2 linked regions of the Lichenibacterium dinghuense genome follow. The protein of the gene in region 1 interacts with the protein of each later gene in a pairwise test. Links are inferred from orthologs where the notes say so. Each region holds a gene or a part of one and is shown in the gene's direction. Other genes may lie near its edges.

Region 1 (6,029 bases):
GCGCAGGTCGGCCGGGATGTTGAGCGCCGTCACGGTCTCCTTGGACACGATGCCGGTCTGGCCGAGGCCGTGGCGGGCCTGGAAACGCTTCACCGCCGCCTCGACGTAGGCGTCGAACACCGGCGACATGCCGGCCGCTTGGTCGAGGTCGCCGGTCACCTGCAGGCGATGGCGCAGCGCCGCGACGGCCTGGCCCTTGGAGCCGACGTGCATGTTGACGACGTTGGGCACGGTGCCCCAGCCGCCCTGCGCCACGATGCCCTGGTACTGGGTCACGGCCGCCTCGGTGGCCGCGACGGTGGCGGGCGACAGGGTCGGGGTGGACTCCTTCTTCACCTGCTGGCGCGCGTCCGAGTCGTAGCGCTGGGCCCATTCGGCCTGCCCGCTGCCGGCGTCGTCCTCCTGCGCCACGGCCGGGACGGCGAAGGACGCGACAGCGACCGTGGACAGCAGCAGCGCCGCTACACGGCCGGTCAACGCCCTCGGCGCGCGGAAGCGTCGGTCGTCATCGCTCAGCAGCATGGTTCAAAGCCCTCGGGGTCGCGCGGAAGGCAGGGGCGCCGCACCCAATTCACCCGCGTCGATCAGTCCCTCCGTCGGGGTTGAACCGACGGCCGATCGACGTTTTCGCCCCCCAAATCGCCGTTCCAATCCGCTCTTTTTATGGCGCCTTGCTTGTCCCGAGCTTTCAGGAAGCTCATTCGGACGGCTACGGTTGACACGATGTTAAGCCGTGACATTTGCGCCACGATTGGCCACTAACCGCCGCTGTGTTCGGCACGCGCCGCGGCCGATGCGCGGCGTCGGGACGGACGGGGGATCGCTGCGGCGGAGAAGGATGACGCGACTCGCCAAGCTGACGGCCGTGATCCTGGTGGCCGCTGCCCTGGCGGCCGCCGCGGCGCCCTGGCGCGTTTCGCGCACCGCGGCCGCGAAGGCCTTCGCCGACGGATGGGGGCCGGACGCCGGACTGCACGCCGTCGCGGCGGGCGGCGTCACGTTCAAGCTGCTCCCGCGCCCCCGGCTGCAGGCGACCGGCCTGTCGGCCTCGGCCGAGGACGGCGCCGTGCTGCTCGACGCTCCCCTGCTGAAGGCCGACCTCGACATCCCGTCGCTGCTGCGCGGCGTCTGGCGGATGAGCTCGGCGACCCTCGTCGAGCCCACCCTGACGGTGGATGTCGACCGGCTCGCGGAAGGCAGCGCCGCGGCCCACGCGCCGTCGCACGGCGCGCCCGTCATGCTGCGGCTGCGGTCTGGCCTTCTGAAGACGCGCTCCGCGTCGGGCTTCGCGGACCTGCTGGTGACCGGCATCGACGCCTCCGCGGCCTGGGACGGACGGGGCGAAGGCCTCGTGGTGTCCGGCACGGCCACGCTGCGCGGCACCACGGCCCAGTTCACCGGCACGCTTCGCGACAGGGGATCGGGGCCGGAACCGGCGGGATCGCTCGCCTCGCTGCAGGTCGAGTCGCCGCTCTTCGACTTCTCGGCCAAAGGCGTGCTGTCGATCGTCCCGCAGGTCCAGTTCGCGGGCCGGGCCTCGTTCGCGACGCCGTCCCTGCCCCGCTTCCTCCACGCCTGGGACGACGCGCCGGCGTCGCTCGCCTCGCGGCGCGTCCAGATCGGCGGCCTGCTCGTCGCCAAGCTCCACGACCTGTCGCTGTCCGACGCCCAGATCCGGCTGGACCAGACGCGCCTCGAAGGCAGCCTCGCGTGGCGCCAGGAGGCCGGGCGCGGCCTCGTCGCCGGCACGCTCGCGACCGACTCGCTCGACGTCAGGTCCCTCGGCGACCCCGACGCGCCCGACATCCGCGACCTGTACCGGAAGGCCCTCACCGCGTCGCCCTTCGCGACCGACGTCGACCTGAGGATCTCCGCCGCGACGGCGCGCCTCGGCCGCGTCACCCTGGAGGACGCCGCCTTCGCGGCCCTGGTGCGCGGCGAGCGGCTCGAGGTGACGCTCGACGAGGCGCGCGCCTACGGCGGCCTGGTGAAGGCGCGCGCGGTGCTGACCGTCGGGGCGGACGGCATCGGCGCACACGCGGACGTGTCGGCCAAGCGCGTCGACCTCGGGCTGCTGTCCGACGGGCTGAGCGGCCGCGCGCGCCTCAACGGCACCATCACGGCCCGCGCCGCGCTGGACGGTCAGGGCGCGACCCTGCGCGACGTCGTCGCCGACCTCGCCGGCGACGGGCAGGTCGGGGTCGAGGGCGCGCGCGTGGCCAATCTGTCGCTCGCCAGCGCCCTCCATCGCGGCGACCGTCGCTCGCCGCTCGACGTGAGCCGCCGCTGGCCCGCCACCGTGTTCGACAGGGCGCAGTGGGATGTGTCGATCCGCGACGGGACCGTGCGGATCCCGAAGGGGAAGCTGACGGCCCCCGGCTTGGCCCTGACCTTCGACGCCGCGACCGGGCTGCCGGACGGCCGCGTCGACCTTCACGCCGTCGCGGCCGAGGCCGATGCCGCGGGCGCGCCGCTGCGCGACAGCCCGACCATGCCGCTCGACCTCCGCGGCTTCTGGGCGGGGCCGCTGGTGCTGACCGGCGGCCAGGGCGGCTTCCCCGCAGTGGCACTGCCCCTCGGCGGCGTCGCGGCGGAGCGGTGAGGCGTCCGCCCGGCATCGTGCTGGCCGGCGGCGAATCCCGCCGCATGGGCACCGACAAGGCCCTGGCGCCCCTCGCCGAGCGCCCCCTCGTCGCCCGGACGATCGAGCGGCTGGCGCCGCAGTGCGGCCTCCTCGCCGTCAGCCGCCACGACGGACACCTCCCAGGACTATACCTCGGCCTGCCCGTGATCGCCGACGGCGGGGATCACCGCCTCGGGCCGCTGGGCGGCCTGCTGGCCGGGCTCGACTGGGCCGCCGCCGCGGACCCCGGCGCCGCGCGGGCCGTGACGGTCGCGGTCGACACGCCCTTCCTGCCGGAAGACTTCGTCGCACGCCTGATGGCCGCCGGCCCGGGCGCCGTCGCGGCGTCCTCCGGCGGGCGCCGTCATCCGGTCGCGGCGCTGTGGCCCGTCGCGGCGCGCCACGCCCTGCGGGCGGCGCTCCAGGACGAGGGGCTGCGGCGCGTCGGCGTGTTCCTGGACCGCCTCGCCCCCGCCGCCGTGGACTGGCCGACCGACCCCTTCGACCCCTTCATCAACCTCAACACCCCGGAGGAACTGGCCGCCGCCGAGGCGATCCATGCTAGGACGGGGCGAAGCGAGGGAGAGCCGGGCCGTGCAAGTCGCCGACGTGATGACGCGTGACGTGGAGTTCGTGGAAGCCTCGACCACCGTGGCCGAGGCGGCCGTGGCGATGGGCGACCTCGGCGTGGGCGCCCTGCCGGTCGGGACGGCGGACGACCTCCAGGGCATCATCACGGACCGCGACATCCTGTTCCGCGTGGTCGCCAAGGGGCTGAGCAACAAGACCGTGACGGTGGGCGAGGTGATGACCACCACGATCTTCTCCTGCCGCCAGGAGGACGCGGTGACGACGGCGCTGAACCTGATGGGCGCCCGCAACCTGCGCCGCCTGCCCGTGCTCGACCTCAACGGCCGCACCATCGGCCTCGTGACGCTGTCCGACCTGTCGCGCCGCATGCTGCTCGACAGCGGCGTGGTGCAGCGCGCCGTGGCCGAGATGTCGGGCGCCGCGGGGTAGAACCTCGCGGCGCCGCGGCGTCGACGCCCCTCAGGGCACCGACGCGGGCGCGTAGCCGTACTGGCTGTGCAGGCGCTCCAACACCGCGGGGGGCAGGCGCAGCCGCGTCGCGAGGTAGTGCATGTAGGCGCGGTTGATGTCGCCGTGCTTGTCGATGGCCAGCAGCGACGCGGCGTAGACCAGCGACGCCAGATGCGGGTCGCGCACGTCGCGCAGCAGCACCTCGAGCGGCAGCGGCCGCTTGATGGCCGCCGTGATGAAGCCCGGCTCGCCGGCCTGCGACTCCAGCGTCGACAGGGCGGAGCGCAGCATGCGCTCCTCGTTGTCGTCGAGGTGCCCGTCCGCCATGGCGGCCGCGACCGCGGCGCGGATCAGCAGCTCCGCCTGGTTCTGGTCGAGGTGGCCCAGCGTGGTCGGCGGAGGGCCGAGCAGCTGCTGGCGGTTGCGCAGATGGCTGTAGGCCAGCTTCGACGCCAGCACGTCGAGCGGCGCGTCGCCGAGTCCGGGCTCGGCGGCGGGCTCGACGTCGCCGGAAGAGCGGTCGGCGCCGAGGCCGAGGCGGCGCGCCACGGCGGCCAGAACATCGTTCAGCGCGCTCATCGGACCGGCCACACGAACAGGATCGCCGCCGTGCCGACGGCCGCGACCACCAGCATCAGGGCGAGGCCCAGGCGCCACGGGGGCCGGGCCGCGTTGCGCTCGCCGCCGAGCGCCAGGATGTTGTTGCGCGATCCTACGGGGCTCAGGAAGTCGCAGGAGGCGCCGACCGCGACGGCCATCAGGTAGGGGTCCGCGGCGAAGCCGAGCCGCGCCGCCAGCCCGGCCGCGACGGGCCCGAGCAGCAGCACGGTCGCGGCGCCGTTGACGAGGGGCGAGACGACGAGCGCGGCGAGCAGGGTCAGCGCCACGGTCCAGCCGCCCGGCACGCCGTGGGCCAGCGCCGCGAGATGGCCGGCGAGCAGGTCGGCCGCGCCAGAGTGCCGGAGCGCCGCGCTGACAGGCAGCAGCGTGCCGAACAGCACGACGAGCGGCCAGGCCACGCTGTTGTAGACCTCGGTCATGGTGAAGGCGCGGAGCCCGACCAGGGCCGCGACGGCGCAGAACAGCGCCACGGCGAGCGGCAGGGCGCCGGCGGCGGCCAGGGCCAGGGCGCCCGCGAGCAGCGCCGCGGGGACGGCGATGCGGCGGCGCCGGCCGAGGCGCAGGCGGCGCTCGGCCAGCGTGAGGCACCCCAGCGCCGACAGCGTCGGCACCATGGCGTCGAGCTCGCCCTGGAGCACCAGCACGTCGCCGGCGCGCAGCTTGGTGCGTCGCAGCCGCGCCGCGATGGCGGCGCCGCGCCGCCCGATGGCGAGCAGGCCGACGCGGTGGCGCTCGTCGAGGCGCGCTTCGCCGGGCGACAGGCCGACCAGCTCCGAGGTGGGCGTGACCACGGCCTCCACGACGCCGATGCGGTCCGCTTCGAGCCCCGCCGTGCCGCCGCCGACGATGAGCGACCCCGCCCGCTCCATCAGGGCCTGCAGGGCGTCGGGCTCGCAGTTGAGCACCAGCACGTCGCCGGCTTCGATCTCGGTGTCGCGTCGCGCCGCGATGCGGCGGTAGTCCTCGCGGATGATGGCCGCGACCGCGACGTTGCGCTCGGCACGGGCGCGGAAGGACGCCACCGTCTGCCCGACGAGCGGCGAGCCCGCCGGGACCGCAACCTCGCTGGTGTAGCTGTCGCCCGCGAGCGCCGTCTCCTCCACGCGCTCGCGGCGCTGCTCGCGCGGCAGCAGGCGCCACGCGACGGCGAGGAACAGCACGCCCGCGCCCGCGACCGCGGCCCCCACGGGCGCGAAGGCGAACACGCCGAAGGGCGCGCCGACGATCTCTCGCCGGAGGCTCGACACGAGCAGGTTGGGCGGCGTGCCGATCGCGGTCACGAGCCCGCCGAGCAGGGACGCGGCCCCGAGCGCCGCCACGATGGGCGCCGGCGAGCGCCGGCTCCGGCGCACCGTGGCGCGCGCCGCGGGCAGCATGGCCGTGTAGGCGTCGACGTTGTTCATCACCGCGGACAGGGCGGCCGTGACGCCGCCGATGACGCCGACCTCCAGCCCCGTCCAGCGCGGCAGCAGCGCGAAGAGCGGCCGCGGCGCGTCGAGGAGCCCGGAGTCGCGGACCGCGGCGCTGATCACCAGCACGGCCGCGATCGCCGCCACGGCCGGATCGGCGAAGCCCGAGAAGGCCGCGTCGGCCGGCACGGCCCCGAGCAGCACGGCCGCCACGAGGGCCAGGAGGCCGACGAGGTCGAAGCGCCAGCGCCCCCAGGCGAAAAGCAGCGCGGCCGCCGCGCAGACGGCCAGGACGGCGATCTGATCGTGGCTCACGGCGCCCACCTCGGCGCGAG
Region 2 (4,513 bases), 120 kb from region 1 along the record:
CGCGCCTGGGGCGCCGACTGCATCCTGGTGATCATGGCGGCGCTCGACGACGCCGCGGCGCGCGACATCGCCGCCGCGGCCGGCGACCTCGGCATGGACGTGCTGGTTGAGGTCCACACCGCCGAGGAGCTCGACCGCGCGCTGGAGCTGCCGTGCCGCCTCATCGGCGTCAACAACCGCGACCTCCGCTCCTTCGCGACCGACCTCGCCGTCTCCGAGCGGCTGGCGCCGCGCATCCCGGCCGACCGCGTCGCCGTGGGCGAGAGCGGCATCTTCACGGCGGCCGACTGCGCGCGCCTCGCCCGCGTCGGGATGCGCACCGTGCTGGTCGGCGAGAGCCTGATGCGGCAGGACGACGTCGCGGCGGCCACCCGCGCGCTCCTGGCGGACCCGGCGTGAGCGGCCTCACCCACATCGACGCCGCGGGCGAGGCCCGCATGGTCGACGTCGGCGACAAGGACGTGACCGAGCGGGTCGGCGTCGCGGAAGGCACGGTGCTGATGGCGCCGGAAACGCTGGCGCTGATCCGCTCCGGCGACGCCAAGAAGGGCGACGTGCTCGGCACCGCGCGCATCGCCGGCATCATGGCGGCCAAGCGCACCCACGACCTCATCCCGCTGTGCCACCCGCTGGCGTTTTCCTCCGTCAAGGTCGACCTCCGCGCCGAGGACGGGCCGCCGCGCGTCGCGGTGCGGGCCACCGTCAAGGTGGCGGGGCGCACCGGCGTCGAGATGGAGGCGCTGACCGCCGTGTCGGTGGCCTGTCTCACCGTCTACGACATGGTCAAGGCGGTCGACCGCGGCATCCGCATCACGGACATCCGCCTCGTCGAAAAGCGCGGCGGCAAGTCGGGCGACTTCCTGGCGGACCGCTGATGGGCTCCGCCCCGCTCACCCCCGTCGCCGACGCGCTCGCGGCGATCCTCGGCTCCGCCCGCCGGCCGGAGGCGGTTGAGACGGTGCCGCTGCGCGGCGCAGCCGGCCGCACGCTGGCGCAGGACCTGGCCGCGCTGCGGACGCAGCCGCCCTGCGACGTGTCGGCGATGGACGGCTACGCGGTGCGCGCGGCCGACCTCGCAACGCTGCCGGCGGTGCTCGCGGTGCTGGGCGAGAGCGCGGCCGGCCGCGCCTTCCCGGGGCACGTCGGGCCGGGGCAGGCGGCGCGCATCTTCACCGGCGCGCCGGTGCCGCCCGGCGCCGACGCGGTGGTGCTCCAGGAGAACACCGAGGGCGGCACGGTGGGCGGCGAGACCGGAACAGTCCGCGTGCTCGGGGCCGAGCCGCTCGGCCGCCACATCCGCCGCGCCGGCCAGGACTTCCGCGAGGGCGAGGTTCTGCTGCGGGCTGGGAAAAGGCTCGGCGCCGCCGACGTCGCGCTGGCGGCCGCGATGAACCACGCGGCGCTGCCCGTGTTCCGCCGGCCGCGCGTCGCCGTGCTGGCCACCGGCGACGAGCTGGTGCAGCCCGGCGGCGCGCCCGGCCCCGGCCAGATCGTGGCCTCGAACAGCTTCGCCGTGATGGCGCTGGCCGAGGCGGCCGGCGCCGAGGCGATCGACCTCGGCATCGCTCCAGACGACATGGGGGCACTGGCCGGCGCCTTGGCGCGGGCCCGCGACGGCGGCGCCGACCTCCTGGTCACGCTCGGCGGCGCCTCGGTCGGCGACCACGACCTCGTGCAGCGGGCGCTGGTGGCCGAGGGCATGGAACTCGGCTTCTGGCGCATCGCCATGCGGCCCGGCAAGCCGCTGATGCACGGGCACCTCGGCCCCATCCAGGTCCTGGGCCTGCCCGGCAACCCGGTCTCGGCCATCGTCTGCGGCATGCTCTTCGTCGCGCCGCTGGTGCGCGCGCTCGCGGGCGACCGCCACGCCGGCGACGACCCGACCGAGGCGGCCGTGCTGGCCGAGCCGATGGGGGCCAACGACGGCCGGCAGGACTACGTGCGCAGCCGCATCCTTCCCTCGCCGGACGGCGTGGCGCGCGTGGCCGCCGGCAGCCGCCAGGACTCGTCGTTGCTGAAGGCGCTGTCCGACGCGGACTGCCTGATCGTCCGCCCGCCCAACGCGCCCCCGGCCCCGGCCGGGACGCCGTGCCGCATCATCAGGCTCGCCGCCCTCGGCGCCTGAGGACGGGGCTCGCGCGTCTCCCTCCCGAGCGGGAGGGGCCGGCATGGCGCGGGTGTTGGTGACGGGATCGTCGGACGGGCTCGGGCTCGCGGCGGCGCGGCTTCTCGTCGAGGACGGGCACGCCGTCGTGCTGCACGGGCGGAGCCCGGCCCGCGCGGCCGACGCCCTGGCGGCCGTGCCGGGCGCCGAGCGCGCGCTCGTGGCCGATTTCGCGAGCCTCGCGCAGGTGCGGCGCATGGCCGATGAGGCGAACGCGCTCGGCCGCTTCGACGCCGTGATCCACAACGCCGCCGTGGGCTACCGCGAGAAGCACCGGCTCGCGACCGGCGACGGCTTCAGCCACGTCTTTCAGGTCAACACGCTGGCGCCGTACCTGCTCACCGCCCTGATGACCCCGCCGAAGCGGCTGGTCTACGTGTCGTCCGAGCTGCATCGCCGCGGCCGGGCCGACCTCGACGACCTCGATTGGCGGCGCCGAAGCTGGAACGGGACGCAGGCCTATTCGGACACCAAGCTCCACGACGCGCAGATCGCCTTCGCGGCGGCGCGGCTGTGGCCCGGCACGCTGTCGAACGCGCTGGAGCCCGGCTGGGTCGCGACCAAGATGGGCGGCCCCCGCGCGACCGGCGACCTCGACGCCGCGCACCGCACGCAGGTGTGGCTCGCCGTGAGCGACGACCCCGCCGCGACCGGCACCGGCGGCTACTTCTTCCACCGCAGGCCGAAGCCGGCCAGCGGCGCGGCCCGCGACGTCGCCCTGCAGGACGGGCTGCTCGCCGCCTGCGGGCGCATGACGGGCACGCCCTTCCCCGGCGCCTGATCGCCGCGCTCCCGCTACCTCGGCGGGTCCGCCCGCCCGAGCGCCCGCGCCAGCGCCGGTTCCAGCTGCTCCAGCTCGCGCAGGTGCACCTCGGTCAACCCGGCCAGCAGCGCCTCGGCCTTCGCGGTCAGGGCCAGCTCCGTGCGGCGGCGGTCGGCCGCGGGATGCGCCTTCACGATCAGCCCCGCCTCGGCCATGCGCGAGGCGAGCTCGGCCGCGGTGTGGGGCGCCACGACGAGGCGCTCGGCCAGCGTGCCGACGCTCGGGCGCCCCGCGCCCTCGTGCCCCGCGATGGCCAGCAATGCCTGGTGCTGCTGGACCGGCAGGCCCGCCGCCGCGGCGGCGGCCTCGCTGAAGGACAGGAAGCGCCTCAGCTCGTGCCGGAAGCGCGCGAGCGCCCGGTACTGGTCGGGACCGATCGACCGCTCTCCATTCGCCATCATGCCCGCTCCCCGTCGTGACTAGAATATATCGTATCACGACACATATAGCGGGGTATCACGGGGCGAGGGCTGGACATGGCGGGATCGGACGGAGCGGAGGCGAAGGCCGCGCCGGCGCGGGTGGACGAGCGGCGGCTGGCGGACTTCAAGGCGGACCCGAGGCTGCTCATGCTCGCCGCCATGGCGCTGCTGATCGGCTCCGGCGGCGCCTTCGCGGCCTGGGTGCTGGTGAAGCTCATCGTGCTCATCACCAACGTGGTGTGGTTCGGCGCGCTCGACACGGTCGTGCGCCCGATGGGCGCGATCCACCGCGGCGCCTGGACGGTCGCGGCCCCGGTGATCGGCGGGCTCGTCGTCGGCCTGATGGCGCGCTTCGGCTCGGAGAAGATCCGCGGCCACGGCATCCCCGAGGCGATCGAGGCGATCCTGATCGGCGGCAGCCGCATGTCGCCGAAGGTGGCGGTGCTGAAGCCGATCTCCTCGGCGGTGTCGATCGGCACCGGCGGACCGTTCGGCGCGGAAGGGCCGATCATCATGACGGGCGGCGCCATCGGCTCGCTCTTCGCGCAGTTCTTCGACCTCAGCGCCGCCGAGCGCAAGACGCTGCTCGTCGCGGGCGCCGCCGCCGGCATGACGGGCATCTTCGGCACGCCGGTCGCGGCCGTGCTGCTCGCGGTCGAGCTCCTGCTGTTCGAGTGGCGGCCGCGCTCCTTCGTTCCCGTGGTGGCGGCCGCCATGGCGGCGATCTGCTGGCGCCCGCTGCTGTTCGGGGCTGGGCCGCTCTTTCCCTTCGCGGCCGACCCCGCGCAGGGCGCCTGGGGCATCGGCGCCGCGGCGCTGATCGGCCTCGCGGCCGGCCTCGTCGCCACGCTGCTGACGAAGCTGCTCTACGCCTGCGAGGACCTGTTCGAGCGCCTGCCGATCCACTGGATGTGGTGGCCGGCGATCGGCGGGATCGCGGTCGGCATCGGCGGCCTCATCGAGCCGCGCGCGCTCGGCGTCGGCTACGACGTGATCGGCGACCTCCTCGGCGGGCACATGCTGGTCGGCGCGGTGGCGCTCATCCTCGCCGTCAAGGCGGCGATCTGGCTCGTCGCGCTGTCGTCCGGCACCTCGGGCGGCGTG

What was found.
Region 2: the proteins of mobA (region 1) and L7N97_RS00195 interact in binary tests that used the Escherichia coli proteins (3 or more experiments, as listed by UniProt). The link is inferred for Lichenibacterium dinghuense from one-to-one orthologs.

What each region holds. Positions count from the first base shown.
Region 1 is NZ_JAJLMN010000001.1:161,369-167,397, forward strand. The notes cover bases 1,423-4,422. They hold mobA (molybdenum cofactor guanylyltransferase MobA), read left to right. Parts: upstream 1,423-2,598; coding sequence 2,599-3,246; downstream 3,247-4,422. Other genes in these bases: L7N97_RS00790 (AsmA family protein), read left to right, coding at 1,423-2,602; L7N97_RS00800 (CBS domain-containing protein), read left to right, coding at 3,218-3,643; L7N97_RS00805 (DUF533 domain-containing protein), read right to left, coding at 3,674-4,243; L7N97_RS00810 (SLC13 family permease), read right to left, coding at 4,240-4,422. Also shown: L7N97_RS00785 (L,D-transpeptidase family protein), read right to left, coding at 1-522; more of L7N97_RS00790, read left to right, coding at 839-1,422; more of L7N97_RS00810, read right to left, coding at 4,423-6,009. UniProt on the Escherichia coli protein: Transfers a GMP moiety from GTP to Mo-molybdopterin (Mo-MPT) cofactor (Moco or molybdenum cofactor) to form Mo-molybdopterin guanine dinucleotide (Mo-MGD) cofactor.
Region 2 is NZ_JAJLMN010000001.1:38,973-43,485, reverse strand. The notes cover bases 1-2,999. They hold L7N97_RS00195 (molybdopterin molybdotransferase MoeA), read left to right. Parts: upstream 1-874; coding sequence 875-2,125; downstream 2,126-2,999. Other genes in these bases: L7N97_RS00185 (MarR family winged helix-turn-helix transcriptional regulator), read right to left, coding at 2,960-2,999; L7N97_RS00190 (SDR family NAD(P)-dependent oxidoreductase), read left to right, coding at 2,169-2,945; moaC (cyclic pyranopterin monophosphate synthase MoaC), read left to right, coding at 396-875; trpC (indole-3-glycerol phosphate synthase TrpC), read left to right, coding at 1-399. In the rest of the region: more of L7N97_RS00185, read right to left, coding at 3,000-3,388; L7N97_RS00180 (chloride channel protein), read left to right, coding at 3,464-4,513. UniProt on the Escherichia coli protein: Catalyzes the insertion of molybdate into adenylated molybdopterin with the concomitant release of AMP.